Regions from separate parts of the Cupriavidus sp. FW305-46 genome, predicted to be linked through region 1. Evidence: riboswitches for the same ligand, from Rfam matches in the RefSeq annotation. Region 1 holds a riboswitch; the other holds the start of a gene.
The links. A riboswitch is a leader RNA that binds a small molecule or an ion and turns the genes downstream of it on or off. The one in region 1 is predicted to bind glycine.
Positions count from the first base shown of each region.

Region 2: another riboswitch for glycine. It lies ahead of AC3WON_RS13285 (D-amino acid dehydrogenase); the one in region 1 lies ahead of gcvT (glycine cleavage system aminomethyltransferase GcvT).

Region 1 is NZ_JBYSZI010000038.1:50,174-64,806, forward strand. Features, by position in the region: gene gcvH (glycine cleavage system protein GcvH) at 54-434, opposite strand; gene gcvT (glycine cleavage system aminomethyltransferase GcvT) at 524-1,651, opposite strand; glycine riboswitch at 1,750-1,875, opposite strand; glycine riboswitch at 1,897-1,984, opposite strand; gene AC3WON_RS19090 (YMGG-like glycine zipper-containing protein) at 2,062-2,289, opposite strand; gene AC3WON_RS19095 (UvrD-helicase domain-containing protein) at 2,572-4,668, shown strand; partial or broken gene AC3WON_RS19100 (ATP-binding protein) at 4,749-4,919, shown strand; gene AC3WON_RS19105 (ABC transporter substrate-binding protein) at 4,905-6,041, opposite strand; gene hemN (oxygen-independent coproporphyrinogen III oxidase) at 6,216-7,700, shown strand; gene AC3WON_RS19115 (c-type cytochrome) at 7,774-8,661, opposite strand; tRNA gene AC3WON_RS19120 (tRNA-Arg) at 9,123-9,198, shown strand; gene AC3WON_RS19125 (diguanylate cyclase) at 9,260-11,011, opposite strand; gene AC3WON_RS19130 (MipA/OmpV family protein) at 11,358-11,897, shown strand; gene AC3WON_RS19135 (MipA/OmpV family protein) at 11,897-12,010, shown strand; gene arfB (alternative ribosome rescue aminoacyl-tRNA hydrolase ArfB) at 12,039-12,443, shown strand; gene AC3WON_RS19145 (GNAT family N-acetyltransferase) at 12,462-13,547, opposite strand; gene htpX (protease HtpX) at 13,636-14,514, opposite strand; gene AC3WON_RS19155 (hypothetical protein) at 14,629-14,633, opposite strand, start outside.
Region 2 is NZ_JBYSZI010000023.1:5-14,637, forward strand. Features, by position in the region: partial or broken gene AC3WON_RS13280 (T6SS effector amidase Tae4 family protein) at 1-214, shown strand, start outside; gene AC3WON_RS13285 (D-amino acid dehydrogenase) at 566-1,879, opposite strand; glycine riboswitch at 1,891-2,009, opposite strand; glycine riboswitch at 2,010-2,108, opposite strand; gene AC3WON_RS13290 (TonB-dependent receptor) at 2,265-4,592, shown strand; gene AC3WON_RS13295 (sialidase family protein) at 4,618-5,841, shown strand; gene AC3WON_RS13300 (TlpA family protein disulfide reductase) at 5,838-6,341, shown strand; gene AC3WON_RS13305 (porin) at 6,635-7,726, shown strand; gene AC3WON_RS13310 (MBL fold metallo-hydrolase) at 7,766-8,770, shown strand; gene AC3WON_RS13315 (Bug family tripartite tricarboxylate transporter substrate binding protein) at 8,801-9,790, opposite strand; gene AC3WON_RS13320 (tripartite tricarboxylate transporter substrate binding protein) at 9,852-10,832, opposite strand; gene AC3WON_RS13325 (GntR family transcriptional regulator) at 10,859-11,608, opposite strand; gene AC3WON_RS13330 (amidohydrolase family protein) at 11,728-12,582, shown strand; partial or broken gene AC3WON_RS13335 (zinc-dependent alcohol dehydrogenase family protein) at 12,690-13,302, shown strand; gene AC3WON_RS13340 (DUF2894 domain-containing protein) at 13,319-14,014, opposite strand; gene AC3WON_RS13345 (OmpA family protein) at 14,007-14,633, opposite strand, start outside.

The DNA of each region.
Region 1 (14,633 bases):
GGCGCGCGTCAGTCTGCAGTGGCCGGTCCAACCATGGACCGGCGCGGCCGGCGTCAGGCGCCGACGCTGGCCTTGTAGGCGTCGGCCGACATCAGGCCGTTGACGTCGTCGCCGTTGGCCGGCTTGAGCTTGAACAGCCACGCGTCGAAGGCGTCGGCGTTGACGCTCTCCGGGGCAGCCGTGGCGGCCTCGTTGACGGCGATCACTTCGCCGGCCACGGGGGCGTAGATGTCGGAAGCGGCCTTTACCGATTCCACCACTGCCAGCGCATCGCCGGCACCGACCGACTTGCCCACTTCGGGCAGTTCCAGGAAGACGATGTCGCCCAGCGCGTCCTGCGCGTGGTCGGTGATGCCGATGGTGAGCGTGCCGTCGGCTTCGACGCGTACCCACTCATGCGACTCGGTGTACTTGAGGTCAGCGGGGAAATTCATGAAGGTTCTCCGGATACAGATTTGTTTCTTGTTGGGTGATGCCTGCCCGGCGAAGCTGCCGGCAGGCGAGGGCGACCGTTGGGTGAGCCTCAGCTCACGAGTGCCTTGCCATTACGCACAAACGGCAGTTTAACCACAGTCGCGTTGAGTTTGCGGTCGCGGATCTCCACCTGCACGGTATCGCCCACGGCGACATCCTTGGGCAGGCGGGCAAAGGCGATGGACTGGGACAGCGACGGGCTGAAGGTGCCGCTGGTGATTTCACCGTCACCGGCCGGCGTGATCACTTTCTGGTGGGCGCGCAGGACGCCGCCCTTGTCACGCAGGATCAGGCCGAGGAATTGCTGGCGCGAACCGGCCGCGGCCAGTGCCGCCTTGCCGGTGAAGTCACGCTCGCTCTGCAGGTCCACCGTCCAGGCCAAGCCCGCATCCAGCGGCGAGGTGTTGATATCCATATCCTGGCCGTACAGGTTCATGCCGGCTTCCAGGCGCAGCGTGTCGCGCGCGCCCAGGCCTGCGGGGCGCACGCCGGCGGCGTTCAGCTTTTCCCAGACGGCGGCGACGTTCTCGGCCGGCACCACCAGTTCGAAGCCGTCTTCGCCCGTGTAGCCGGTGCGCGCCACCATGATCTCGCCGATGGCCGGGTCCTGGACCACGGCGGCGTTGAAGGGCTTGAGCGTGTCCGAAGGCTGGGTCGAGGGGAAGGTGCTCCACACCCTGGCGCGGGCGTTGGGCCCCTGCACGGCGACGATGGCCAGAGGCTGCGCGCCTGCAGGCGCAACATCGTCGCGGCGCGGCGTGATGGTCACATCGCTGCCGGTGGCGGCATTGCGCGCGCGGATCCATTCGATGTCGCCCAGCGCGGTGCTGGCGTTGACGACCAGGCGGAAGCGGTCCTCGGCAAAGAAGTAGACGATCAGGTCGTCGATCACGCCGCCTTTCTCATCCAGCATGCAGGAGTAGAGCGCCTTGCCCGGGGTCTGCAGCTTGTCGACATTGTTGGCCAGCAGGCCGCGCAGGAAGCTGCGGGTATTGGCGCCGGCGAGGTCGACCACGCACATGTGCGACACGTCGAACATGCCGGCGTCGGTGCGCACGGCATTGTGTTCTTCGATCTGGGAGCCGTAGTTGACCGGCATGTCCCAGCCGCCGAAATCAACCATGCGGGCGCCGAGGGCGCGGTGGATGGCGTTGAGGGGCGTGGCCTGGAGCGTCATGGAATCCTCTGGGGCAGTCTCGGTTGGCGAAAACAAAAAAGGGCCATCCGCCGCAACGCTCGCCGCGCCTGAATGTGGCGTGGCAATCCGCTGCGGCGGATGACCCCTCTGTCCTCGATACCTGAGAGATTACAAGGCGGATCCTGCCGGACCCCTTCCTCGTGCGCCCCTTCGGTGGGCACGCTCGCCACGAATGGCGGGTGCCGCTCTCCAGAGTTCGGCATGCATTGTGTGCATATTGCATGCCGATCCGATCGGTCCGTGGTGCCTGAGAGTTTTCGGGTGATACCCCTTCGGCGGCGCAGGCGATGCGCGCTCTCCCGGTCGGATGCGCGCAATGTACGGGAGGCCCCGGCCTTTGTCAAACCGGCCAGGGGAGCCTGCCGTACCTGTCGCTGCGGTGGTCTGGCTTACTTCTTCTTGTCGTCGGTGACAACGTTACCGATCACGCCGCCCACGGCCGCGCCACCCAGCGTACCCAGCGCGCTACCGTCGGTGAGGATGGCGCCGCCCACGGCGCCCGCGCCCGCGCCAATGGCGGTATTACGCTGCTTCGGGGTCATATCCGCGCAACCGGCAAAGGCCGCGACGGTCACGCCGATCAGGGTCACCTTGGTCAAAGTCTGCAGGGTTTTCATTATTGGCTCCGATGTGATGATTCAAGCATGTCAACCCCGCCGCGCAGGCCAGGGGACATACTAGTTAGAGCGTTTGGTTGCGCGATTGGCTCCGGCCTTTACGAAGTGTTACGCCGGTGACACAACCGGCCGTGTCAACGCGGTTTGCGCTGACTGACCTGCCGCGGCCAGCGTGTTAACATCGGCAGCTTTGCTGCCATGCCCGTTTTTTGGGTGCTGGCGTGTCCCGCCTGGCCTGCCGCTGTTCCTGCCGATTTCCCTGCCTCCAACCGCATCCCACGCATGACCCATGGCCTGAACTCCGCCCAATCCGAAGCCGTCCGCTACCTGGACGGCCCTTGCCTGGTGCTGGCCGGGGCGGGCTCCGGCAAGACCCGGGTGATCACGCAGAAGATCGCGCATCTGATCGAGGACAAGGGCTTCGAGCCGCGCCATATCGCCGCCGTCACCTTTACCAACAAGGCCGCCAAGGAGATGCAGGAGCGCATCGGCAAGCTGATGGAGGGCAAGACCACACGCGAGGGCAAGCGCATTCCGCTCAAACAGCTGACGGTCTGTACCTTCCACTCGCTCGGGGTGCAGATCCTGCGCATGGAGGCCGAGCACGTGGGCCTGAAGCCGCAGTTTTCGATCATGGATTCGGACGACTGCTTCGGCCTGATCCAGGAGCAGCTGGGCACCACCGACAAGAAGCTGATCCGCGGCGTGCAGGGCACGATCTCGCTATGGAAGAACGGCATGGTCGATCCGGAGGCAGCGATCGCGCAGGCCGCCAATGCCGACGAGCACCAGGCCGCGCTGGTCTACCGCAACTACGTGGCCACGCTGCACGCCTACCAGGCGGTGGATTTCGACGACCTGATCCGCCTGCCCGCCGAGCTGTTCGCGCGCAATGAAACGGTGCAACTCAAGTGGCAGAACCGCCTGCGCTACTTCCTGGTCGACGAATACCAGGACACCAACGCCTGCCAGTACCAGTTGCTGAAGCTGCTGGCAGGCGGCTCGCACCTGCGCGCGCCGGCCTTCACCGCGGTCGGCGACGACGACCAGGCCATCTATGGCTGGCGCGGCGCCACGCTGGACAACCTGCGCGGGTTGCAGACCGACTTCCCGGACCTGAAGGTGATCAAGCTGGAGCAGAACTACCGCTCCACGGTGCGCATCCTGGAAGCCGCCAACGCGGTCATCGCCAACAACCCCAAGCTGTTCGACAAGAAGCTGTGGAGCGAGCACGGCATGGGCGACCCCATCGCCATCCACCCGATGAACGACGAGGAGCACGAGGCCGAGTCGGTGGTGTTCCGCCTGTCCGCGCACAAGTTCGAGCGCCGCGCGCAGTTCCGCGACTACGCCATTCTGTATCGCGGCAACCACCAGGCGCGGCTGTTTGAGCAGATCCTGCGGCGCGAACGGATTCCCTATGTGCTGTCGGGCGGCCAGAGCTTCTTCGACAAGGCCGAGATCAAGGACATCTGCGCCTATCTGCGCCTGATTGCCAACCCCGACGACGATCCCGCCTTTATCCGCGCCATCACCACGCCGCGCCGCGGCGTGGGCAACACCACGCTGGAAGCGCTGGGCACCTTTGCCGGACAGGCCAAGGTGTCGCTGTTCGAGGCCGCGATGATGGGCGGCATCGAAGGCAAGCTGCAGCCGCGCCAGCTGGAGCCGCTGCGCGTGTTCTGCGAATCGATGGTACGGCTGGCCGACCGCGCGGCCAAGGATCCCGCCACCGTGGTGCTGGACGACCTGATGGAAGGGATCCACTACGAGGCCTACCTGTACGACAGCTTCGACGAACGGCAGGCGCAGTCGCGCTGGACCAATACGCTGGAATTCCTCGACTGGCTCAAGCGCAAGGGCACCAAGCCCGAAGGCGCCGAGGGCGAGGAAGCCACCGGCTTCGACAATGCCGACGGCCTCGGCAGCGAAGGCAAGAACCTGCTGGAGCTGACCCAGACCGTGGCGCTGATGAGCATGCTGGAAGGCCGCGAGGAAGATCCCGACGCGGTGCGGCTGTCCACGCTGCATGCGTCCAAGGGGCTGGAGTATCCGCACGTGTTCCTGGTCGGCGTGGAGGAGGGCATCCTGCCGCACTGCCGCGAAGACGAGGACATGAGCGACGAGAAGATCGAGGAAGAGCGGCGATTGATGTATGTCGGCATCACCCGCGCCCAGCGCAGCCTGCATGTCAGCTGGTGCAAGAAGCGCAAGCGCGCGCGAGAGACCTACTCGTGCCAGCCTTCGCGCTTTATCGGCGAGATGAAGCTGGAGGAGGCGCCTGCGCCGGTGGATGAAACCCCGGCGATGAGCCCCAAGGACCGGCTCGGCGCGCTCAAGGCACTGCTGGGAAACGGCGGCAAGACAGCCCCGGGCTGAACGGGCGCTACAGTCCCGATACAAAGGCCTACCAGGCTGACAAGACGCGGGGTGCAGGCATGCCTAGTATGGCGGCTGTGCTGCTCGCGCCGTTCGACCGCGTCGAATCCTCGCGCAGCCGCGCCACCGGCGGGGTCGGCATGGGGTTGTCGATCGCGGTCGACATTGCCGCGCGCTATGGCGGCGAGCTGACCCTGAGCAACCGCCCCGAAGGCGGCCTGCGCGCGCGCCTGTCCCTACCGCGCGGCTGACGCCGCCAGCGTGACGTACTGCGAGCCGCGCTGCCCGTGCGTGAAGTCGAGCGGGAAATCGCCCACGTCCACGCGCCCCTGCAGTGCCCGCCGCATCTCGGCCGCGCCGCTGCCGCGCAGGCCGGCCAGCGCGCGCGCCAGCCATGCCGCGCCGATATAGCCAGCCAGCGTGGCCGGCGACGGCGGCTCATCCAGGTATTGCTTCATGCGCGCCACGTGTTCCTTCACCACCCGCAGCGTTGCCTGTTGCGGCCCGGGCGCGACCTGGGTCAGCACCATGCCGCCGTTGTAGCCAGCGCCCAGGATCTCGCGCGCGGCGGTGGCGCTGACCGACGACAGCCCGACCAGGAAACCGTACCAGCCCTGCACCGCCAGCGCGCGGCCCAGCCCGGCGTAGGCAAGGGTATCGCCCGCCACGATCACCGCGCCCGGGCGGGTGGCGGCGATGCGCCGGGCGGCGGCCTCGGGATTGGCGTCGAGCGGCACCGCGCGCGTCCCGGTCTGCGCCTCCAGCCGGGCCAGCGACGGGGCGGCGAAGTCCGGCGCCAGGGCCAGCGCGATGCTGGTCAGGCCGTAGCTGCGCAGCTGGCGTACCGCCGCGTCCAGTTCGGCCTGGTAGTCGGCACGGGTGAACCAGACGTTGTCGGCCGCCAGCGCAAGCCCCGACAGCGGCGCCACGATCTGCACGCCGCGCCGGCCCAGCTCGGCCGATGCCGCCAGCGCCGGCAACAGCCGGTCGCCCGGGCCGAACAGCAGCTCGGCGCGTTCGGTATCGGCCAGCGACACCGCCTGCGCCAGCGCGCGGCGCGGGTCGGGATCGGCGTCACGGACCACGTGCGCGATGCGCACCGGGCCGTTGCCGGCGTTGACAGCATCGAACATGACCTTGGCCCCGGCCAGGTAGTCGCGCGCAAGGTCGGCTTGCGCGCCGCCGCGGTCGAGCAGGTGGCCGACCACGACCGTGCGGCGCGCCTGCGCCTGCGACAGCGCTGGCCAGGCGGGCAGGGCCAGGGCCGCGCCGGCGGCGGCAAGCAGGCGGCGCCGGTGCCGGGCCGGTGCTGCTAGGTGGCTGCGCAGCGGTGGGTACGGCGGATGCGTTGATGTCTGGTCGGGAGTTGGCATTGCAGGGGCAGGTGACGCGCGGGCCGGCGGTGGCGCGCAGCGTATCCGCCACACATGACACCAATGTGACGCCCGCCGCCCGCAGGTCCAATGCCCGCGCTTGACGGCGGTCAACGCGCCAGCGGCGGTGCGGCCCTACGATGGGCCGTCATACACCCATACCCCCGCGCCCCCATGATCCCGTCTGCCATGACTTCCCCTGCGCCCGACCGCCGCGCACTGTCCGACTTCCGCGCGCTGGCCGGCCGCATCGACGGCAACGGCCCGCGCTATACCTCGTACCCGACGGCCGACCGCTTCCGCAACGGGCCCGACCTGTCGCTGTACCACGACGCACTCGCCGCCTGCCGCGCCGACGCGCCGGCGCCGCTGTCGCTGTACCTGCATATCCCGTTCTGCGAGAACATCTGCTACTACTGCGGCTGCAACAAGATCATCACGCGCGACCATGGCCGCAGCGCCCGCTACGTCAACTACCTGGGCCGCGAGATGGCGCTGGTGGCAGACCGGCTCGGGCCGCGCCGCCAGGTGCTGCAGTCGCACTGGGGCGGGGGCACGCCGACCTTCCTCGACCCCGGCGAGATGCGCCGCGTGATGGCGCTGCTGCATGAGCATTTCGAGCTGGCGGCCGAGGGCGAGCATTCGATCGAGATCGATCCGCGCCGCGTCGACCACGCCCGCATTGCGCTGCTGGCCGAGCTGGGCTTCAACCGCGTCAGCCTGGGCGTGCAGGATTTCGATCCCGAGGTCCAGCAGGCCATCCATCGCATCCAGCCGTTCGAAGAGACCCGCGCCGTGGTGGATGCCGCACGCACGCTGGGTTTCCGCTCGGTCAGCCTGGACCTGATCTACGGCCTGCCGCACCAGACCGCGGCGCGCTTTGGCCGCACCATCGAGCAGGTGCTGGCGCTGCGTCCCGACCGGCTCTCGGTCTATAGCTACGCGCACCTGCCGCATGTGTTCAAGCCGCAACGCCGCATCGACGAAAACGCCTTGCCGCCCGCCGGCGAGAAGCTCGACATCCTGGTCTCCACCATCGAGCGGCTGACCGCCGAGGGCTACGTTTATATCGGCATGGACCATTTCGCGCTGCCCGACGACGACCTCGCCGTGGCCCAGCGCGAAGGGCGGCTGCAGCGCAACTTCCAGGGTTACTCAACGCACGCCGGCTACGACCAGGTCGGGCTCGGCATTTCCGCGATCGGCGCGATCGCGGGGCGCTACGTGCAAAATGCGCGCACGCTGGACGAGTACTACGGCGCGCTCGACCACGGCCGCCTGCCGCTGGCGCGCGGCGTGGCGATGAGCGTCGACGACCACCTGCGGCGCGAGATCATCGGCGACCTGATGTGCAATGGGGTGCTCGATATCCCGGCGCTGGAAGCGCGCCACGGCATCCGCTTCGGCACGGCCTTTGCGCCGGAACTGGCCGACCTTGCTGCACTGGGCGCTGACGGGCTGGTGCAATGCGCGCCGGAACGCATCACCGTGACGCCGCTGGGCCGGTTGCTGGTGCGGCGCGTGGCGATGGTGTTCGACCACTACCTGCGCGAGGACGCCGCGCGGCCCGCGGACACCGGTGCCCAGGCCGTTGCCGCCAACGATGGCGCGCAGCCGGTGCGCTTCGTGCCGCGGGCGCGGTACTCGCGCGTGGTGTAGCGGCCGCGCAGGCGGTACGGACGAAAAAAAGCCCGCGCAATATGCGCGGGCTTTTCGTTTGCAGCAGGCGGACTTACTTGGCGGCGTTGGCCATGTAGTCCGAAGCGGCGATCACGTCCGCGTCCGGGCCGGCGTAGCCACCCTTGGGCGGCATCACGCCCTTGCCCTTGAGCGCAAAGTTGTGGACCGCGTCCATGCCTTCCTTCAGGCGCGGCGCCCAGGCGGCCTTGTCGCCGAACTTGGGCGCACCTGCCACGCCGGCGGCGTGGCAGGCGGCGCAGACCTGCTCGTAGACCTTCTTGCCCACGTCGGCCGAGGCGGCCGGCGCAGCAGCAGGTGCGGCGGCAGCGGCTGCCGGGGCCGCTGCAGCGGCCGGTGCAGGCGCGGCAGCGGCGGCCGGACCGGCGGCGGCATCAGGGGCTGCGGCGGTCGCCGGCGCGGCGGCAGCCGGGGCAGCCGGTTCCGGGAACTTGGCGCCGCCGGCGTCGGCCATGTAGACCACGGCACGGGCCAGTTCGTAGTCGGCGTAGTCGTCCGGCGTGGTGCCGGCGCGCGCGGCCATCGCGCCCTTGCCGTTTATCACCGACTTCATCAGGCCGTCAAAGCCCTGGCCGATGCGCGCGGTCCAGTCGCCAGCGTTGGCGTACTTGGGTGCACCCGCTGCGCCGGTGGCGTGGCACGCGGCGCAGATTTCCTTGTAGACCTGCTCGCCCGTCTTGAAGACGCGCGGCGCATTGGGATCCTTGATTTCGAGCGAGGCGACCGGCTTGATGCGGTCGTTGACGGCTTCCGCCGTGGTGGCGGCGCCGGCGCTTTCAGTCGAGCCGTGTCCGACAAAGTTGACCAGCAGAATGATCACGATGATCGGCACCAGGAAAGCCGCGATCACAACTGCGATCAGCTGCTTCGGGGTTTTGATGGGAGACTCGTGTTCGTCGTGTTCGTTGTGGACGTCGCTCATACAGAACTCTCAGTTTTGCAGGAAACCTTCTGGCCGCTTACGCTCGGCTTGCTTATTCTGGCCCGGTCTTGGTCACTCGCTGACCGCTGTCCGGCCCCATCCGGGCCGCCCGTGCTGGCTGCGGCCCTTGCCTGACTTGGGTCTGTTGCTATTTGCGCGCTGCGGACTGTCTCCCGGATCGGGCCTGATTGTCGCCGACAACAAGCCGCGCGGCCTTGACCCCGGTCGACTCATTGCATCGGCGGTGTGGCGGGCACGATTTGACGCAAATAGCTGGCGATTATAGCGCCAAAGGCCCCCCGCCAGTGCCAAAAAGCGGCGGTTGCGAGACGTTCCCTGAAGCCCCTGGCGGGCCCGCATGGACGGCACGGGGCAAACGCGGTATCCTATGCGACTTTCCTGCGGCGGCACTCGCCCGCCGCAACCGCTGTACCCACAAACCGGTTGCAAAACCGTCCTGTGCGCCCGTAGCTCAATGGATAGAGTACTGCCCTCCGAAGGCAGGGGTTGCTGGTTCGATCCCAGCCGGGCGCGCCAAATTTCCTCCCGATATGTCGTGCCATGATGCTGGCCCTGAAGCAAGCGCATGCGCCGGCCGTCAGTTCGTGCCGGCGGGAGCCGGGACGATTCCCGGCGCAGGCTCCGGCACGCGATCGTCGCTGACCACCCGGTTGCGGCCGGCCGCCTTGGCCGCGTACAGCCGGCGGTCCGCCACCTGCAGCATGGTGTCGAGGTTGTCGGTGCCGTCCACTCCCATGTCGGACACGCCGATCGATACCGTGAACTGGATATTGCCCTTGGCAGTGGCATCGGCGGCCGGCTCGCACACGGTCTGGCCCAGGATCTTGCGCAGGCGCTCGGCGGTTTGCGTGGCTTCGTCCAGCGATGTGCGCGGCAGCAGCAGCGCGAATTCCTCGCCGCCGACGCGTGCCGGCACGTCGATGGCGCGCACGGTCGCGCGCACCACGTCGGCCAGCTTCCGCAGCACGCGGTCGCCGCTGGCGTGGCCCCAGTTGTCGTTGATGCGCTTGAAGCGGTCGATATCGATCATCAGCATCGACATCGGCGTCTTGTCGCGCAGGCAGTGCTCGTACTCGATGCCGAAGCGCGCCTCGAACTCGCGGCGGTTGGTCAGGCCGGTCAGCGCGTCGGTCTCGGCCAGCTCGCGCAGCGCCTCGCCGCGCGCCTGGTAGTGCGAGAACAGCTTGCCGATGCCCTGCAAGGTGACCCACATCAGCAACGCCAGCGCCAGCGCGCTGGCGGCCAGCACGGCGCTCAGGTGCGACGCCGTGCGCAGCAGCAGGTCGGTGGCCGAGAAGTAGTCGACCAGCGCCAGGGTGCTGCTGCCGATGCGCTGGAACATGATGCGGCTGCCGTCGGCGGCGCGCAGCGTGCCCGAACCGCGCCGGAACATTTCCCGCGCCGTGGCTTCGTGCCAGGAGGCAGGCAGGATGGCGGACAGCTTCTCGCCGCGCCTGACGTCGCGGGTGCTGGCACCGACCAGGTTGCCGTCGATATCGACCAGAAAGCGCTGTACTCCTTCGGGTGTGGTCCGGGTCAGGTACGCGTCCATGCTGTGCTGTGAGATCTCGGTGATGGCCACACCACGGAACTGGTGGTCCAGGTAGACCGGCACGCTCAGCGACAGGTACATATCGTCGCTGCCGTCGGCCACGGGGCCGAAGTTCCAGCGCATGCCCTGGTCGGGATTGGCCTCGGGCAGGTGCTCGCGGATATAGCCGGTGGCGGCGACGCGCCGCAGCGTGGCGGCGGCGTCAGCGGGCGGCACCGGCGGATAGGCGACGAAGAAGCCATTGTTCGAAACGTACATCAGCTTGCGCGCCACCAGCGGGTTGACCGGCTCGGCGCTGATGAGCTGGCTGAGGCCACGGGCCACGTACAGGCCCGCCAGCAGGTCGCCGTCGCGGCGGGAGAAGCCTTCCAGGCCCGCCAGCAGGGCGGGGCTGACGCCGAGCAAGACCGCATCGCCTTCCGGTGCGGGGAGTTCCCAGACGTTGTCGTTACGGTGCTCATAGGCCGCCTTCAGCGGCGGGTCAGGCTCGATCGCGTGCGGGCCCGTCTGCAGGCGGATCAGGTGCTGCGCAAAACTGCGCACGCTCATCAGCCGCTCGGCTTCGACATTCAGCACCGAACTGATACCGGCGACCTGCAGTTGCTGGCCCTGCTGCAGCGACCGGATCTCGTGATCGCGCAGCAGCCCGAGGCCATGGACGGAGAGCATCACCAGCAACATCGAGGCAACTGCAAACGACAGCACGACAAAGCGCTGCGGCGTGCGCACGGCTTGTTCCCAGAGGCGGTCGAGCAGAGTGGCAAGGCGGGGGCGCATGGTGATGTTCCAATAGGCTTCGGCGGGCACGCGGACACTGCGCATCGTAAATCACGGATAGTGCCGCACAGCGAGGGCAATCAGCGAAGCTGGACTTATCATGCGCCGCCCGAAACAAAAGACAAAGCGGGGCGACTACCCATTGCTTAGTTCGGAATAATCTAGCCCTGGCAAGTACCGTCACGGATGCAATTTACGTCACCGGGGCAGCACAGCGGCGCGGCTTAAATCGCGCGCTGAAAACTTTCTGCACGCACCTCGCTGTGTGGCGCGCCAGTGCTGATAGATTCACTCGATTCACGCAATCTCGCGCGGCGGGCCGTGTGCCGCGCTCCCGGAAACCACCATGGCAATTTCGACAAAGCCGCGCAGCGCGCTGGCGGCACTGTTGCTCGCCGGCGCGCCAAGCTCCGTGCCCGCCGCACCGCTGAGCCTGCCGGGCTCGCTCCCCAATATGGCCGGGCTTGGCATCGGCTCCACCACAGAGTTTGCCGGCGGCAAGGGGCGCAACGACGTTGACGATCCGGTGGTCTCGCGCCTGCACGAGATCGACACCACGGTCGAGGCCGGCGGCTACCTCGGCTATGAATACCTGAACCAGGGCCGCGTCCCCTGGCGCTTGGGCGGCGGCGTCAACGTGATGACCAATGCCGGCATCGTCTACGGCGGCACGCATATCGCTGCAACGGGTTCGCTGTGGGTGCCGCTGCACCCGCGGGTCTATGCGGGGGTCGGACTGGGCGCGGCGTGGGTCAGCGGCAGTTTCAACTGCACCTATTTCGGCGTCACCCCATCGGATTCGGCGGCGAGCGGCCTGCCTGTCTATAGCCCGGGCGGGGGCCTGGAACAGTTCACCGGCTGGCTGGCGTTGCTCTACGGGGGGTAATGGTCTACGGCCAGCGCCTGACCAGCGATGCTGCCGACAGCCCCATCGTGACCCAGCGCGGTACGCGCAACCAGGTCACTTACGGGGTCGGTATCGGCTATGCGTGGCGGTAGTGCCACCAGCGCTTGCTATGATCCCACCATGACCGACGACCTCGTCATCCCCCATCACGAATACCTGATCACGGCGATCCGGGCGCAGGGTGCGGGCGGCCAGAACATCAACAAGGTGTCCAATGCCGTGCACCTGCGCTATGACGTGCATGCCTCCTCGCTCGCGCCTGACCACAAGGAACGCCTGCTGGCGCTGCACGACCACCGCATCACGCGCGACGGCGTGGTGGTGATCAAGGCGCAGCAGTTCCGCAGCCTCGACCAGAACCGCGACGAAGCGGTGCGGCGGCTGCACGAACTGGTGCGCAGCGTGGCCGCGCCGCCGCGCGTGCGCCGGCCCACGCGGCCGACGCTGGCCTCGCGCCGGCGCCGGCTGGAATCCAAGAGCCAGCGCAGTCAGGTCAAGGTGCTGCGGGGCCGGGTGGTCGACTAGCGCCGCAGCAGTCCGGCTTCAGGTCCCGGTCTTGAATGCCGCGAGCGCCGGCACGTTGTCGCCGGCATCCGCCTGCGGCGGCTCGAAGCGCGCGCCCGGGCGCCGGTAAGCCGGAAAGAAGCCATCCAGGTCATCCAGCGTGGCTTTGTCGCCGCCGGACAGCGCCACGTACCGGTCGGGGTCCACCACCAGGCGCTGGGTCCGGTACACATGCGTATCGTGCGAAAAGCCGCGCTTGAACTCATACAGGGAGTCTTTGGCCGAACCCAGCCCGCCGCCCAGGTGCAGGTAGTGCAGGCCGTTGGTGCGGCCCCATTCGCGCGCGGCATGGATCACAGTCTTGGTCGGCTGGAGGTGGCGGTACGCCCAGTCCCAGGCGGACAGGTGATATTGCATGATGCCCGTCCCCCGGGCCACGGTGAACAGCGCCGCGCCGATCATGCAGCCGTCTTCCTCGGCCACGAACAGCAGCAGGTCGTCGCCCAGCGCGCGCACCAGGGTGCGGTAGTACTGCGCGTCGAAGAAGTAGTAGGGCAACGCGCCCAAGCGCGCCATGGTCGCGTTGTACAGCGCGATAAAGCGCGGCAGCATGGCGAAATCTCGGTCCAGGCGTGCGCTCACGCCCGCGCGCCGGGCGCGGTTGATGCCCAGCCTGTGGCGCGCCTGCGTTTCGTGCCATAGCTGCTCGGCACTCTTGGTCAGGTCGACGGATACCGTCTCGCCCTGATCCACCACCAGCCCGAGGCGGCTGTTCCAGTCGGCATTGAGCAGTGGGTGCAGGCGGATAAACCACGACACGCAGCCGCACTCGCGCAGCAGCGCGAGCGCCGCGCCCAGTGCCTCCTCGGCAAAGCCGGCCGGGACATCGGTGCTCAACACCGGGCCGCCGTAGCCATAGGCCGAGGTGGCATCCCAGCTGCCGCAGGCAATGGGCCGGCGCACCAGCGGAACCAGCAACTCGTGGGCGCCGTCACGCACCAGTACCGCGGCGGCGCTGCCGTGGTCGCTGCGCTCGGCGGCAGTATGCCAGCCAGGCGTGTGGTAGCAATCATGGCGACATCGCGCCAGCGTGTCGCGCCACACGGGGCTTGTCGGTTCCAGCACGCTCGATCGCATCGAAAACTCCCTGTCAGGTAGCCGGCGCCGCGCCAGTGTCAGGCCGCGGCGCCGGGGGCATTGCTTGCCCCGGGCTTCAGCGCGCGGATTGCAGCGCGGCAATGCGCTGCTCAATGGGCGGATGGCTCGAGAACAGCGCCAGCCACGACTTGCCGCCGGCGATGCCCATCGCCTGCATGTTCTGCGGCAGGCCGTCCGGGTCCAGGCCGCCGAGGCGGCGCAGCGCCGACACCATCGGCGTGGGCGAACCCATCAGGCCGGCCGCGCCGGCGTCGGCGCGGAATTCGCGGTGGCGCGAGAACCAGGCCACGATGATGCTGGCCAGGATGCCGAACACGATTTCGCAGACGACCACCGTGACCATGTAGCCGATGCCCGGCCCGCTCGACTCCTCGTCACTCTTGCGCAACATCGAGTCGACGAAGTAGCCGACCACGCGCGCCAGGAAGATCACGAACGTGTTGACCACGCCCTGGATCAGCGTCAGCGTCACCATGTCGCCATTGGCCACGTGCGCCACCTCGTGCGCCAGCACCGCTTCGACTTCGTCGTGCGACATCGACTGCAGCAGGCCGGTGGACACCGCCACCAACGAGCTGTTCTTGGTCGCGCCGGTGGCGAAGGCGTTGGGTTCGCCGTCGTAGATGGCCACTTCAGGCATGGGCAGGCCGGAGCGCTGCGCCAGCTTCTCGACGGTCTGCACCAGCCACAGCTCGGTGCTGGTGCTGGGGTGGGTAATGACCTGCGCGCCGGTGGACCACTTGGCGATGGTCTTGGACATCAGCAGCGAGATAAAGGCGCCGCCGAAGCCCATCAGCGCGGCGAACGCGAGCAGGGTGCCCAGGTTCAGGCCGTTGGCGGTCAGGTAGCGATTCACGCCCAGCACGCTGGCGGTGAAGCTGAGGACGAGCATGACGGCGAGGTTGGTCGCCAGGAAAAGTAATACGCGTTTCATGAGTATGTGGTGGAGCAGTACGACGGAAAAACGCGGACGAGCCGCAGGCGCGCGCCGCTCGTGGGGCACGGCACACAAGAACGGGCGAGCGCGGGCAAGGCCGCGCCGGGGGCATCAGG
Region 2 (14,633 bases), on a different contig from region 1:
AAAGGGGCGAACCGGAATAATAATGTTCGATGGCTATTGGGCGCGTGACGGAGAGGCGGCAGGGAATGCTAGCGGAGGCCATATCGATTTATGGAATGGGGAAAAACTTACAGGCTTTGGTACTGGTCTAAGAGTAAGTTGGAATATTGTGGTTCCAGGTGTTTGGTCAGATTTTCGCAACTCGAAGACAATTATTTTCTTCCCCATAAAATGAAGATACTGAGAGCAGTCATCGGCGCTATTGTTGGCGCTGTCCTGGCTACGCTTGCTGCTTGGGGCGGGTTATATCTCTTCGGCATTGTAGTGTTGCGCGGGACAGGAAGTTTGTTCGACACGAAGCAGCATGCAGCGAATCTGTTCTTTGTTGGCTGGTTCGTGTCTATGGTCGCAGCCTCATTAATTGGTGGATGGCTTGGATACTCATCCGGGCGAAGATAGGGCATCACGTCCACTATTCTTCAAGCGTATACATGCGCCGCCCCATGCTTCCATCATGGCGCGGCGCTGTTCGCGCACAGTGGCCCCTATCCCACAAATGGGAGAGTGGGAGAAAACACCCGCGAACTCAGGCCTTGGCCAATGCCAGCGGCGCACCCGGCGCGACTGCCACGTTCGCGCCGAAATGCTGGTCGACAACTCCCGCCACCATATCAGCCGTCACCGCCGACAAAGTCCACCCCAGGTGCCCGTGCCCGGTGTTGTAGAAGATGCATGCCGCCCGCCCGCGCCCCACGCGCGGCAGCATGTCCGGCATCATCGGCCGCAGCCCGGCCCAAGGCACCACGCTGCGCGTGCTGACGCCGGGAAAGCACTGCTGCACCCATTCCACCAGCGGGCGGATGCGGTCGGCGCGGATATCGCGGTTGTAGCCGTTGAACTCGGCGGTGCCGGCCACACGGAAGCGGTCGTCGCCCAAGCGGCTGGTGACCAGCTTGGTTTCGTCGTCGAGCAGGCTGACCACCGGTGCGGCGGCGCGGCTGGCCTCGTCGGTCAGGTTGACCGTGATCGAATAGCCCTTGACCGGATAGATGTTGACCCGGTCGCCCAGCCCCGCGGCCAGCGCGCGGCTGGCGGTGCCGGCGCAGATCACGGCGCCATCGAAGCTGGAGGTGGCCGTGTCGGCGCCGTCCTGCACGGTCACGGTGGCGCGCCTGCCGTCGGCCTTCACCGCCTGCACGTCCTGGCCGTACAGGCAGCGCACGCCCAGCCGATCGATGGCTGCGGCCAGGCCGCTGGTGAACTTGTGGATGTCGCCGGTGGAATCGCTCTCGGTGAAGTAGCCGCCGTAGTACGAGCCGGCCAGCGTCGGCTCGATCGCGCGCATCTCCTCGGGCGTCACGGCGCGCCGCTCCAGCCCGCCCTGCGCCAGCAGCGCCGAGACCCGGCCGGCATGCTCGAAGCCGGCCTTGTCGCGGTAGATATGGAGGATGCCTTCCTTCTTCAGGTCGAAATCGATGCCTTCCTGCGCCGCCCAGGCGAACAGGTGTTCACGCGCGGCGATGGCCAGGCGCGCGGTCTCGATGGTGTTGCGGCGGTAGTGGGGGATGGCGGCGATGAACTCGGCGAACCAGGACAGCTTGTGCCAGTTGGGCCGGGGATTGACCAGCAGCGGGGCGTCGTTGCGCAGCATCCATTTCATGCCCTTGACGATGGTCGACCAGTGGGTCCAGACCTCGGCGTTGGAGGCCGACAACTGGCCGCCATTGGCGAACGAGGTCTCCATGGCGGCATAGCGGTGGCGTTCGAACAGTGTGACGGAGAATCCGCGCCGGGCCAGCGCGTAGGCCGTGGTGACACCCGTGATGCCACCGCCGATGACAGCGATTGATTTCATGATCTGCAGGTTCCAGGAACGTCGATGGTGGGAGCCCGGACGCAATATGCGTGGCGGACGCCCCCTCTGTTCTGGACCTGAGAGATTCACGACACCCGGCCGCGAGGGCGGGGCGCGCTTGCTCCTTCGGTATGCCGGCGGACGATAGCGTCCGGCATTCTTCAGAGTGTACTGACTGGTGATGCCGGTCCTTTTGCCTGAGAGTTTCCGGGGCGGTTGCTCCTTCGGCGCTGTCCGCGGCGGGCGCCGCGACAGTCTCTCCCTGCATCACATTGGCTTGATGCCAATCGGGGCAATGTAGTGACAAGGCTCGACGTTGGATATGCGGGTTAACGCTTAGGCGGCCTGCCGCCCGCGTCGCTATGTCGCATCGGCCTGCGTCCCCGTGCCCCATAAAATGTCAGCGCTCGCTCTCGGGGAGAGGCGCCGTATGCTGCGCTCAGGTGGAGTGAGTCGAAAAAGACGACAACAAGGTTTTCCAGTGAAGAAAAATCGCATTGCACTGGCCGTTTCGGCGGTGCTGATGGGCCCCGCCGTCGCCGCCGCCCAGGTGGTGGACGCGCCCGAGCCGCTGCAGGAGGTGGTGGTCTCGGCCAAGTCGGAGCGCGCCGAGACGCCGGCGATACCGCCCAACACGCCCTCGCCGGCCTACGGCATCAGCAGCCGCCGCATGGCCGACTTCAATGTGGTGAACACGGAAGACGCCCTCAAGTACGCGCCCAACCTCGCCGTACGCAAGCGCTTCATCGGCGATATGAACTCGATCATCTCGGTGCGCAGCACCAGTTCGCGCCAGTCGGCGCGCGGGCTGGTGTATGCGGACGGCCTGCTGCTGTCCAACCTGCTGGGGTCGGACTTCAGCTTCCCGCCGCGCTGGTCGCTGGTCAACAGCGCCGAGATCGAGCGCATGGATGTGCTGTACGGCCCGTATTCGGCGCTATATCCCGGCAACTCGCTGGGTGCGACGGTGCTGATCACCACGCGCACGCCGGAGAAGCTCGAGGGCGATGCCAGCGTGCAGCTGTTCACGCAGCGCTTCAGCCTGTACGGCACGCACGACAACTTCAACGGGGTCCACGCCAACGCCTATGTGGGCGACCGCGTCGGCCCGTTCTCGTGGCTGGTCAGCGTGGACCGGCAGGACAGCAAGAGCCAGCCGTTGAGCTTCTATACCGCGGCACGCTCCACGGCCCGTGCCACTTCTGCCGACAAGCCGGTCACCGGCGCCTACTTCGACCAGGACCAGACCGGCCGCGACCGCGTGGTGATGGGCGTGAACAGCGAGGGCGTCACGCACACGGTGCAGGACCAGCTCAAGCTCAAGCTTGGCTACGACATCACCAATACCCTGCAGGCGCAGTTCACCGCGGCCTATTGGCAGCAGGACCGATCCAGCGCCACCGGCAGCTACCTGCGCGATGCCGATGGCAATGTTGTGTCGAGCGGTCCCGTGAATATCGGCGGCTATCGCTATGTGATTCCCGCCAACGCCTTTGCCCCCAGCAATGGCGAGGACGCGCGCTGGCTCTATGGCCTGTCGCTGCGCACGCGCAATGAGACCGGCTGGAATTTCTCGGGCGTGGCGTCGCTGTTCGATGTCAGCAAGGACATCAGCCGCAGCGCCAACACCGCCGGCAGCGGGCCGGGCACGGTGACCTATGGCGACGGCACCGGCTGGCGCACGCTCGACCTGAAGGCCGACTACCGCCCGCAGCTGCTGCAGGGCGGGCACTGGGTCACGTTCGGCTACCACTATGACAATTACCGGCTGAGCAACACCACCTACAACACCTCGGACTGGCAGGCGGTCACCATCACCGCCTTCAACAACGCCTTTGCCGGCAAGACCGAGACCCAGGCGCTCTATGCGCAGGACGCCTGGTACTTTGCCGAGGACTGGAAGCTGATCCCCGGCGTGCGCTACGAACACTGGCGCGCCTATGACGGCAGCCGCAGCCAGCCCGGCGTGGACATCGGCTACCCGGTGCGCAGCGAATCCAACTGGTCGCCCAAGCTGGCGCTGGAGAAGGCCTTCGGGCAGGACTGGCTGGGCCGCTTGTCGCTGGGCCAGGCCTATCGCTACCCGACTGTCAGCGAGCTGTTCCAGGGCCGCATCACCGGCACCGCGCTGATCAACAACGATCCCAACCTGCGGCCCGAGCGGTCATTCTCGAAGGACCTGACCTTCGAGCGCACGCTGGATTCGTCGTACTTCCGGGTCTCGGTGTATGAGGACGATATCCGCGATGCCCTGGTCAGCCAGACCAATACCACGGTATTCCCGACCGTCACCAGTTTCCAGAACGTCGACCGCGTGCGCACCCGCGGCATCGAGCTGGCCTATGACGCGCGCGATGTGTTCGTCAGCGGCTTCGACCTGTCGGCCAGCGGGGCCTACAACCATTCGAAGACGCTCGAGAACGCCAACAACCCGGCCTCGGTGGGCAAGTACTTCTACCGCATTCCCAAGTGGCGGGCCAACCTGATGGGCACCTATCGCATCACGCCGGCCTGGGCCGGCACGCTGGCCATGACCTATTCGGGGCGGCAGTACAATACGCTCGACAATTCCGACGTCAATCCCGACACCTTCGGCGGCACCAGCAGCTTCCTGACCTTTGATGTCAAGCTGACGTACCGGCCTGCGAAGAACGTGCGCCTCGGGCTTGGCATCGACAACCTCACCGACCAGCGCTACTACGTCTACCACCCGTATCCGGGCCGGACGTTCTACGCCGAGGCGAAACTTTCCTTCTGAGCACGTGAACAGGCTGACCATATCCATGCAAGGCGTTCGCCCCGGTTTCCGCTTGATCGTTGCCGGGCTGATGATGGCCGGTGCCGCGCTGGCCGCGACCGCGCAAACGCACGGCGATCACAGCGGCCACGGCGCGCAGGCCAAGGCCGCGAAGATGAGCGAGCTTGGCACCGGCGCCGCGTTCGACCGAAACGGCAAGCTGTGGGTCGCCTACAAGGACGGCCCTTACGTCGCGGTACGTGCATCGACCGACTACGGCCGCAGCTTCGGGCCGGCGCAGCATGTCAACAACGTGCCGGAGCAGGTCGCCGCCGATCATGAAAGCCGGCCCAAGGTCGCCGCGGGGCGCGACGGCGAGATCTTCGTCACCTGGACCCAGCCGCTGCCCAAGCCGTGGACCGGCTTTATCCGCTTTGCGCATTCCGCCGATGGCGGCAAGTCCTTTGCCGAACCGCTGACGGTGCATGCCAACCGCGACCAGATCGCCCACCGCTTCGACGCCATCGCGGTGGACAACGCCGGGCGCGTCTTCGTCAGCTGGATCGACAAGCGCGACGTGGTTGCCGCCGAGGCGCGCAAGCGGCCGTACGCCGGCGCCGCGGTCTACTACGCGGTCTCGGCCGACCAGGGCAAGACCTTCCAGGGCGACTACAAGATTGCCGACCAGTCGTGCGAATGCTGCCGCATCGCGCTGTCGCCCACGCCCGACGGCAAGATGCTGGCGCTGTGGCGCCATGTATTCCCGCCCAACGCGCGCGACCACGCGCTGGCGCTGCTGGGCACCGACGGCAAGGCCACGCCGATGCAGCGCGCCACCTTTGACGACTGGCGCATCGACGCCTGCCCGCACCACGGCCCCGGCGCTTCGGTGGCGCCCGATGGCACGGTGCACATGGTCTGGTTCAACGTGCGCGAAGGCAAGCCCACGGTCTCGGTGGGGCGCTGGAAGGACGGCAAGCTGCAGGCACAGCGCCCGCTGGACGACCCGCGCGCGCAGCATGCCGACATCGTCGCGCTGAACGACAACGAGATCGCGGTGGCCTGGAAATCGTTCGACGGCCAGCAGACGCGGCTGTCCGCGATGCTGTCGCACGATGGCGGCAAGACCTGGCAGACGCGCAAGCTGGCCGGCACGGAGCGCGACTCGGACCAGCCGCACCTGCTGCAGCATGCGGGCCGCGCCTACGTGCTGTGGCGTACCGAGGCCGAGGGCTTCCAGGTGTTCCCGCTGGGCAAGGAGGGCGCATGATGCCATCCCGCCGCAAGCTGCTCGCCGCTGCCGTCCTGACCCTGGCGATGACGGCCGCCAATGCCGGTAGTCAACCGGCCGACCGCGTCGCCGTGTTCGCATCGGCCAGCGCCGCCCAGCTGGCAGCCAGCCAGAAGGGCAAGCCCTTTGTACTGGTGGTGTGGTCGCTCGACTGCGTCTATTGCAAGCGCAACTTCGACGCCATCGGCAAGCTGCGCGCGCGGCATCCGGACCTGCGCGTCGTCACGCTGGCGACGGACAACCCCGACGCGCTGCCACAGGTGCAGCAATTGCTCCAGCGCGTCAGGCTCACGCGCAACGCGTGGGTGTTCGGGCACGAGCCGCAGGAGCGGCTGCGCTATGCGGTCGATCCGGACTGGATGGGCGAGATGCCGCGCACCTACTTCTATCGCGCCGATGGCCAGCGGCACGGCGTGTCCGGCGTGATCAGCGACGCCGACTGGGGCAAGCACCTGCGCTGGGCTGGCATCGCCGGCTGAGCGCGCACCGGAATTCCATGAGGCCAGCGCGGGCCCGCAGCCCACGCTGGAGCGCGCCTCAGGCAAACGCGGTTCACCGCCTTTCTTGTCGGCTGCGCCTGCGTGACGCGCAGCGCAGCGGCGTGCCATAACCCCTCCCCACACATCGGTAGTTTCCCCACTCGGCCTCCATAAAACGGGGCGGTAGTATTCGCCCGTGGTGGTTCAATAAAGAAACAGATGTTCAAATATGAACATATGGGGGCTGCCAGGGTGCCTGGCAGGTTGCCGCCACAGGAAGCAGGGGAGACAGAATGAAATTCAACAGATACGCGGCCGGCCTGGCTGCCGCCATGCCGCTGGTGGCGGCGGCGCAATCGGTGACGCTCTATGGGGTGATCGATACGGGTGTGGAATACCTCAACCACGTGGGTGCGGCGGGAAATGACCTGGTGCGCCAGCCGTCGCTGGCTGCGACTGTGCCATCGCGCTGGGGCTTGCGCGGTTCGGAAGACCTCGGCAACGGGCTGAAGAGCGTGTTCGTGCTGGAATCCGGCTTCGCGCCGGATTCAGGCGTCTCGAATCAGGGCGCGCGACTGTTCGGCCGGCAGGCCTTCGTCGGGCTGAGCGGCCCGTGGGGACAGATCGGGTTTGGGCGCCAGTACACCATGCTGTTCTGGGCGCGTCTGGATACCGACATCCTTACCTCCAACGTCTACGGTGTCGGCTCGATTGACAGCTATATCCCCAACACGCGCGCCGACAACGCGGTCTCGTACAAGGGCAAGTTCGGTGGCGTCACCGTTGGCGCCACGTACAGCCTGGGCCGCGATACCGTCAATGCGGGACCGGGCCCGGCCGGCACCAACTGTGCGGGCGAGAACCCCGCGGACTCGCGCGCCTGCCGCGAATGGTCGGCCATGCTGATGTACGAGACTGACTGGTGGGGCGTGAGCGCCGCCTACGATTCGCTGCGCGGCGGCCCCGGCGCCTTTGGTGGCCTGACCCGGAGCAGCCTGAAGGACGACCGCTTCTCGCTGGGCGGCTACATGCTGCTGCCGCGGACCAAGCTGGGCCTGGGACTGCTGTCTCGCAACAACGAAGCAAGCAGCACCCCGCGCAGCGACCTCTGGTTCGCGGGGGCGTCCTACGACATCACGCCCGCGTTCAACCTTGCCGGCGAAGTCTTCTACGTGAAGTACCGGCGCAGCGCGAACAAGGCCTGGCTTGGCGCGATCCGGGGCACCTACGCGTTCTCGAAACGCACCTCCGTGTATGCCACGGCGGGCTATATCGACAACGGCGGCCAGTCGGCGCTGTCGGTCAGCGGCGGCAGCCCCGGCGGCAATCCCAGCGCGGGCGGCAACCAGGCCGGCGTGATGCTCGGCGTCAAGCAGATCTTCTGAGGCGCTGCAGCGCTGTCACCCTTTTCAATAGGTAGAACGATGAAATCATCCCGCTTGCTGGCGATGCTGACCGGCATCGCCCTGATGTGTGCCACGGCCTTGTCGGTCGCCGCCACGCCCGCCCCGGCTGCGGCCGCCCCGGAACGCACTGACCATTTCCGCGTGACGCTGCTGGGCACGGGCACCCCGGTGCCTTCGGCAACGCGCGCTGGCTACAGCACGCTGGTCGAGGCCGGCGGCCAGAAGCTGGTTTTTGATTTTGGCCGCAATGTGGCCGTGCGCCTGTGGCAGTTGCGGATTCCGCTGGGCAGCGTCGACGCGCACTTCCTGACGCACTTCCACTCGGACCATCTGGTGGGACTGCCCGACCTGTGGCTGACTGGCTGGCTGCGGCCGCCCTACGGCCGCCGCGACAAGCCCATGGCGCTGTACGGCCCGGCGGGCACGCGCGCGCTTGCCGATGGGCTGCGCCAGGCCTTTGCCGCGGACATCGCCATCCGGCACAAGGATGAGGGCAGCGCGCTTGCGGGCATCACCATCGATGCCCGCGACGTCGCGCCCGGGGTCGTCTATGAAAAAGACGGGGTCCGCGTGACGGCATTCGAGAACGACCACGGCGACAACATCCGGCCGTCGTATGGCTACCGGATTGACTATCGGGGCCGGGTGGTGGTGCTGTCGGGCGATACCCGGTTCAGTCCCGCCGTGGTCGCGCAGGCAAAGAACGCCGACGTGCTGGTGCATTGCGTCACGCTGATCCCCGATGCGCTGCTGGCTTCCAACCCCGCGTACCGTGCCATCTACGATCACCTGTCCTCGCCGGAGGATGCCGCGCGGGTCTTCCAGGCTGCGGGGCCGAGGCTGGCGGTGTTCAGTCACATCGGCCTGAACGGCGATGCCACGGTCGGGCAGATTGCCGAGCGGGTCCGCAAGACGTATGCCGGTGAACTACTGATCGGCGAGGACCTGACGCGCGTGGAGATCAGCCTGGATGGCCGTGCCGGGACGCCGGGTGGCGTCGCGGTGTGGCAGGAGCGACCGTGAGCCCCGGCGCGCCGCGCCATCCCCTTGCGTTCAATCCGGCTTGATTCCCGCGCGCGCAATGATGGGCTTCCAGCGCTGCTGCTCCTGCGCGATAAAGCGCGAGAACTCGGCCGGCGTGTCGCCCACCACAATCGCCGCATCCGCGCTCAGGCGCTCGACCGACGACTTGCTCTTCACTGCTTTCACGGTGGCGTCCGCCAGCTTGTCGGCGGCCGCCTGGGGCAGAGATGCCGGTGCCAGCAGGCCATACCACTGCGTCATTTCGAAGCCGGGATAGCCTTGTTCGGCAACCGTTGGCACGTCGGGCAGCTGGGGAATGCGCTGGGTCGTGCCGGTGGCGATGCAGCGCACCTTGCCGGCCTTGATGAACTGGATGATCGCCGGCGCGCCGACCGCGGCTGCGTCCAACCGCCCCGACAGCAGGTCAGTGATCTGCGGACCGCTGCCGCGATACGGCACATGGGTGATGAAGGTGCCGGTCGCGGCCTTCAGGTATTCAAAGGCCAGATGGCCGGCGCTGCCGTTGCCGGCCGAACCGTAGTTCAGCTTGCCGGGCTTGCTCTTGGCCAACGCCACGAACTCCTTCAGGTTCTTCGCGGGGACGTCCGGGTGGACCACGTACAGGCTCGGCACCTTGGACAGCAGCGAGATCGCGCGGAAGTCCTTGACGGGGTCATAGGGCAGCTTCGGGAAGATAAACGGATTGACCGCCAGCGTGCCGATATGGCCGAGGATCAGCGTGTGGTTGTCATCGGCGCGCGCGACTTCGCCCATGGCGATATTGCCGGCCGCGCCGGGCTTGTTCTCGACGAAGACTGACACGCCTAGCAGCTTGGTCAGCTCCGCCGCGGTGGAGCGGGCCACGATCTCCGAGCTGCCGCCCGGCGCGAACGGCACCACCAGCCGGATCGGCTTGGCCGGCCAGGCCTGGGCACGCGCCAGCGTTGGCGCCAGCGCGCACGCGCCCAGTGCGGCGGTGGTCTTGAGCAGATGGCGGCGAAGGGGATTTATCGGGGTCATGCATTTCTCCTGAAAGTTCTGTAGCTGGGCCGTGGTGGGGCAGAGTCGGTGCCAGTTGGTGCTATTCGGGCTTGATGTTGCCGTCCCGGATGACCTTGGCCCACAGCCGGGCCTGCCCGTCGATGAATTGCCGTGCCTGTGCTGGCGGCGCAGCGACGATCTCGCCGCCCAGCTCGGCCACGCGTTGCCGGATCTCGGGGCTGGTCATGACTTTCTGCAGGGCGTCAGCGAGCTTCGCTGCGATCGGGTCCGGCGTTGCGGCGGGCAGGAAGGCCGCGTTCCATTCATAGACCTCGTAGCTCGCCACGCCGGCTTCCTGCATGGTGGGCACGGACGGCAATGCCTGGGTGCGGGCATGGCTGGTCACCGCCAGCGGCTTCAGCTTGCCGGCCTTGATGTGCTGCAGGCTCGAAGCGACGTTGGCAAAGAACAGCGGCACCTGGCCGGCGATGACATCGGTCATGGCGGGGCCGCCGCCCTTGTAGGGCACATGCAATAGGTCGACCCCCGCGCGCTGCTCGAACAGCACGCCGGCCAGATGCTGCGCCGAGCCATTGCCCGAGGACGCAAAGGCGACCGAGCCCGGCTTTTGCCTGGCCATGGCCAGGACGTCGCTGACCTTGCTGGCGGGAAAGCCCGCCGTGGCCACCAGCACGTTGGGATAGCGCGCCAGCACGCCGACCGGCCGGAAGGCCTTGTCCGGATCGTAGGGCAGGCGCGGATAGAGGCTGGGATTCACCGCATAAGAGGAGGCATCGACCATCATGGTGTAGCCGTCCGGTGCCGCCTTGGCGACATAGGCGGCACCGATCTGCCCGCCGGCACCCGGGCGGTTCTCGACGACGACGGTCTGGCCCAGCTCGCGCCCGAGACCCGGCGCGATCAGCCGTGCCATCAGGTCCGCGCCGCCGCCCGGCGGATACGTCACCACGATCGTGATGGGCCGTGCCGGCCAGGCCGCGGCGGTGTCGGCGGCCTGCGCCAGCGTGGTGGTGGCGATCAGGGCAGCGACCGTGGCGGCGATCGCGTGGCGTGCGTGCATGGGTCTGTCTCCTCGGGTGCGGTCCGTCAGCGGACGTCCGCGGTATAGCGAAAGGCAAAGGCGTCGCCCCGCGTCAGCCGGTATTCGATGCAGTTGCCGCCCAGGTCGAAGGCATGCCGGGTCACGACCGCGCACGGATGCGCATCCGGCAAGTCCAGCAACGCTGCCTCGTCTGCTGCCAGCGTGCGGAAGGTCACTTCGTCAACGGCGCGATGGACCGTGATGCCGCAGGCGCTGCCCAGCAGCGGGTAGAGCAGGTCGCCCCACTGCGCCGCAGGGAGTTGCTGCAGGGCTTCGCAGCGCGGCAGCGGCAGCCAGATCGATTCCAGCAGCCGGGGCGTGTCCTCCAGCCAGCGGCGGCGCGAGATCGCCAGCCCGCGCGCACCGGTCGGCAGCCCGAAGCGGGTTGCCATGGCCTTGTCTAGGCGCACGGTGCGGCACGACAGGATTTCCGAGCGCGGCACCGCCGGCGCGCCATCGGCGCCGCCGAAGCGGAAAAACCGCATCAGGCTGGCCCCGTTGAGCCCCTTGCGCACGAAGGTGCCCTTGCCCTGCACGCGCTCCAGCAGGCCCTGCTGGACCAGCACGGCGATGGCCTGCCGGATGGTGCCCAGCGCAATGCCGAACTCCTTGGCCAGCGCGCCTTCCGCAGGGATGGCGCTGCCGGGCGCCCACGCGCCCGAAACAATATTTGCCTGCAGTTCCGCCGCGATCTGGCCGTAGCGGCTCAGGCCCGCGGCGGTGGTTGTAGTCTGGAGCAGCGCGTTGTCTGGCATGCCGAACCCGTGCTAAATTGATGTCGATGTCCTCTAGAGGACTAGAATACTGACGCGGGTTCGGATGCCATATCCGGATATACCCGCGCCACTGAGCCGCGCCACGGAGGGGCTGACTGATGAGCAAGCGCGCTTTGCCGCTGGTGGATACCCACTTCCACGTGTTCGATGCCGGAGTGGCCGCGCCATCGGCCCGCTACCGGCCGCCCTATGCCGCTGACCTGAAGGACTGGCACGCCCGGCTTGCCGGATTGGGGGATCTGTATGGGGTGGTGGTGCAGACCAGTTTTCTCGGCACCGACAATGCGGCGCTGCTGGCCGCGCTGCAGGCCATGCCCGGGCGCTTGCGCGGCGTCGCGGTGGTCGGCCCTGAGGTAACGGATGCGGAACTGGCTACGTTGCACGCGGCCGGCGTGCGGGGCATCCGCCTGAACCTGTATGGCGATCCGGACTGGCAGCGCATTTCCACCGCGCCGTGGCGCGGGCTGTTCGCCAGGATCGCCGGGCTCGGCTGGCATGTCGAACTCCATACCCGCAACGGTGATGGCGGCATGGTGCTGGCGCAGCTTGACGCGGCCCTTGGCGATGCCGGCGCGCCGGTCGTGCTTGACCACTTCGGCCGGCCTGGTGCAGAGGGAGCCGAGGACACGATCTTCGACGTTGCGACTGCCGTGCGCGCGCGCCGCCAGGTCTGGGTGAAGATCAGCGCGCCGTACCGGCTTGCATCCCCTCAGGACTGGACCAGGTTTGCGCAGCGATGGCACGAAGTCGTGGGAGCTGACCGGCTGCTGTGGGGCAGCGACTGGCCATGGACCAACCACGAGGCGCCGGCTCGGGTCGACGAGTGCCGGATGCTTGCCGCATGGCCGGGGCAAGGGGCGCCCGGTGACAGCGAAGCGGCCGGCGCGGCCTTGTCCGCTGCGCTCCGGTGGCGCAACGCGGCAGCGCTGTACGGGTTTGCGGTGAAGGGATAGCGGGCGGCTGGCGCCGCCGGCTTCAATCCAGCGCCAGCACCCCGGGAATCGCTTCCACCAGCAAATCGATCGTCACCCTCAGCTTGTTCGGCAGGAAACGGGCTGGCCTGGACGCCGCGCAGGCCAGTACGCTGACCTGCGCCGGCCTGACGGCCTGGCAAGCCCTGGCCGAGGCCACGGTGACGCGGCCCGGCGACACCGTCGTGGTGATCGGCACCGGCGGCGTGGCCCTGTTTGCGGTGCAGATCGCCCGCGCACAGGGCGCGCGCGTGATCGTGGTGTCAGGCAGCGACGACAAGCTGGCGCGCGTGCAGGAGCTGGGCGCGGCGCATGGCGTCCATCGCGGCCGCACCGCTGACTGGCCGGCTGCCGTGCGCGAGCTGACCGGCGGCGGTGCCGACCATGTGCTGGAACTGGCTGGCGGAGACAACTTCGGCCGGTCGCTTGCCGCGCTGGCGCAGGGCGGCCGGATCTCGGTGATCGGCAATCTTCAGGGGGATGAGCTGCGCGCCAGCGTCTTATCCGGTCCTGCATGGCCGCGTGACCGTGCAGGGGATCGGCGTGTCGCACCGGCGCGCGCTGCAGGACCTGGTGCGTGCCGTGGACTGGCTGGCGCTGCGTCCGGTGATCGAGAGCGAGTATGGGTTCGGGGACTTGCCCGCGGCGCTCGACCACCTGGAACGCGGGGCCTTCGGCAAGGTGGTGGGGCGGCTGCGCTGAGGCGCGGGCCGGACTGCTATTTGCGAGCCTTGCCGCGCACGCTCTTTTTGGCCGCGGCGGCGCGCGCCGCTTCTTTTTCGGCCGCTGCCGCCGCGCCCAACTGCTCCAGCCAGGCCATGCCCTCGACATAGGACAGGAAATGCCGCAGGTATTCCGGCGACGTCTCGCGCATCAGGGACAGCGAACGATGCACGAGATGGTCGGTATTGAGCGGCCCGGCATTCTCCGGCACGCGCTCCAGCGACAGGCGGAAGTGCTGCTCGACGCTGACCCTGGCCCAAGTCTCGCGGAAGTAGTCGGCCAGGGCATCGACCAGCGGCGCGTCGGACTGGGGTGCGGTTGCCGGCACCGGCGTGGGCGATCGTGCATCGTTTGAGGCAACCGCGAGGGCGGGCCTGGCGCGCGCGGTGATGTCGTGCACGAGTGCGCCAAGCGCGCTGGCTGCCGGGCCGGCTGTTGGCGTGGGCGGCGCGGTACCATCGGCAACATCGCTGTCCTGAACTGTGTACCGCTGCACGATGGCTGCATACGCGGCGGCCAGGCCACGCAGGCGCTCATCCAGCAAGCTCCGCACCGCGCCACTGTGTGCGGCGGCGCGGCGGGCCAGCGCTTGCATCAGGCGGAAGCGCACGGGATCGGCATAGTCGGCGCCGCTGGCCTGCCAGGCGTCCAGTTGCGCGCGGATATCGGCTGCCACGTCGAGGCTAGCCATGTGCCTTCACCGTGCCTGCGGTCACGCGCGGCACCGGCGAGATCTCGACGCGCCGGTTCTTTGCGCGGCCCTCGGCATCGGCATTCGGTGTCACCGGCTGCTGCGAACCGAAGGCGGCCGAGAACACTGAGGTGGGCGGGATGCCGGCATCGATCAGGGTGCGGGTCACGGTCAGGGCGCGCTGCGCCGACAGCTCCCAGTTGTCGGCAAAGCGGCGGTTGCCTTCGCGCACCTGCTGGTCGTCGGTAAACCCGCTCACCATCAGGATCTCGTCGCGGCTGCGCAGGTAGGCCGACAACGGCTGCGCCAGGCTTTTCAGCAGATCGCGGCCGTCAGGTTGCAGCTGGTCTGAGTTGAGCGCAAACAGCACGTTGCCGCTGATGCCGATGCGGCCGTTCACCAGCGTCACGCGGCCGGCCGCCAGCGGCCCTGCCAGTGCCTTTTCCAGCGTCTCGCGGCGCTGTGCTTCCTCCTGCCGCTGCTTCACCTCGGCTTCCAGCCTGGCTGACAGTTCCATCTGCACGCCGATGACCCCCAGCAGGACCAGCACGAACGCGCCCAGCAGCACCGACATCAGGTCGCCAAAGACGGCCCACGCGGGAACGGTCGGCTCGACGCC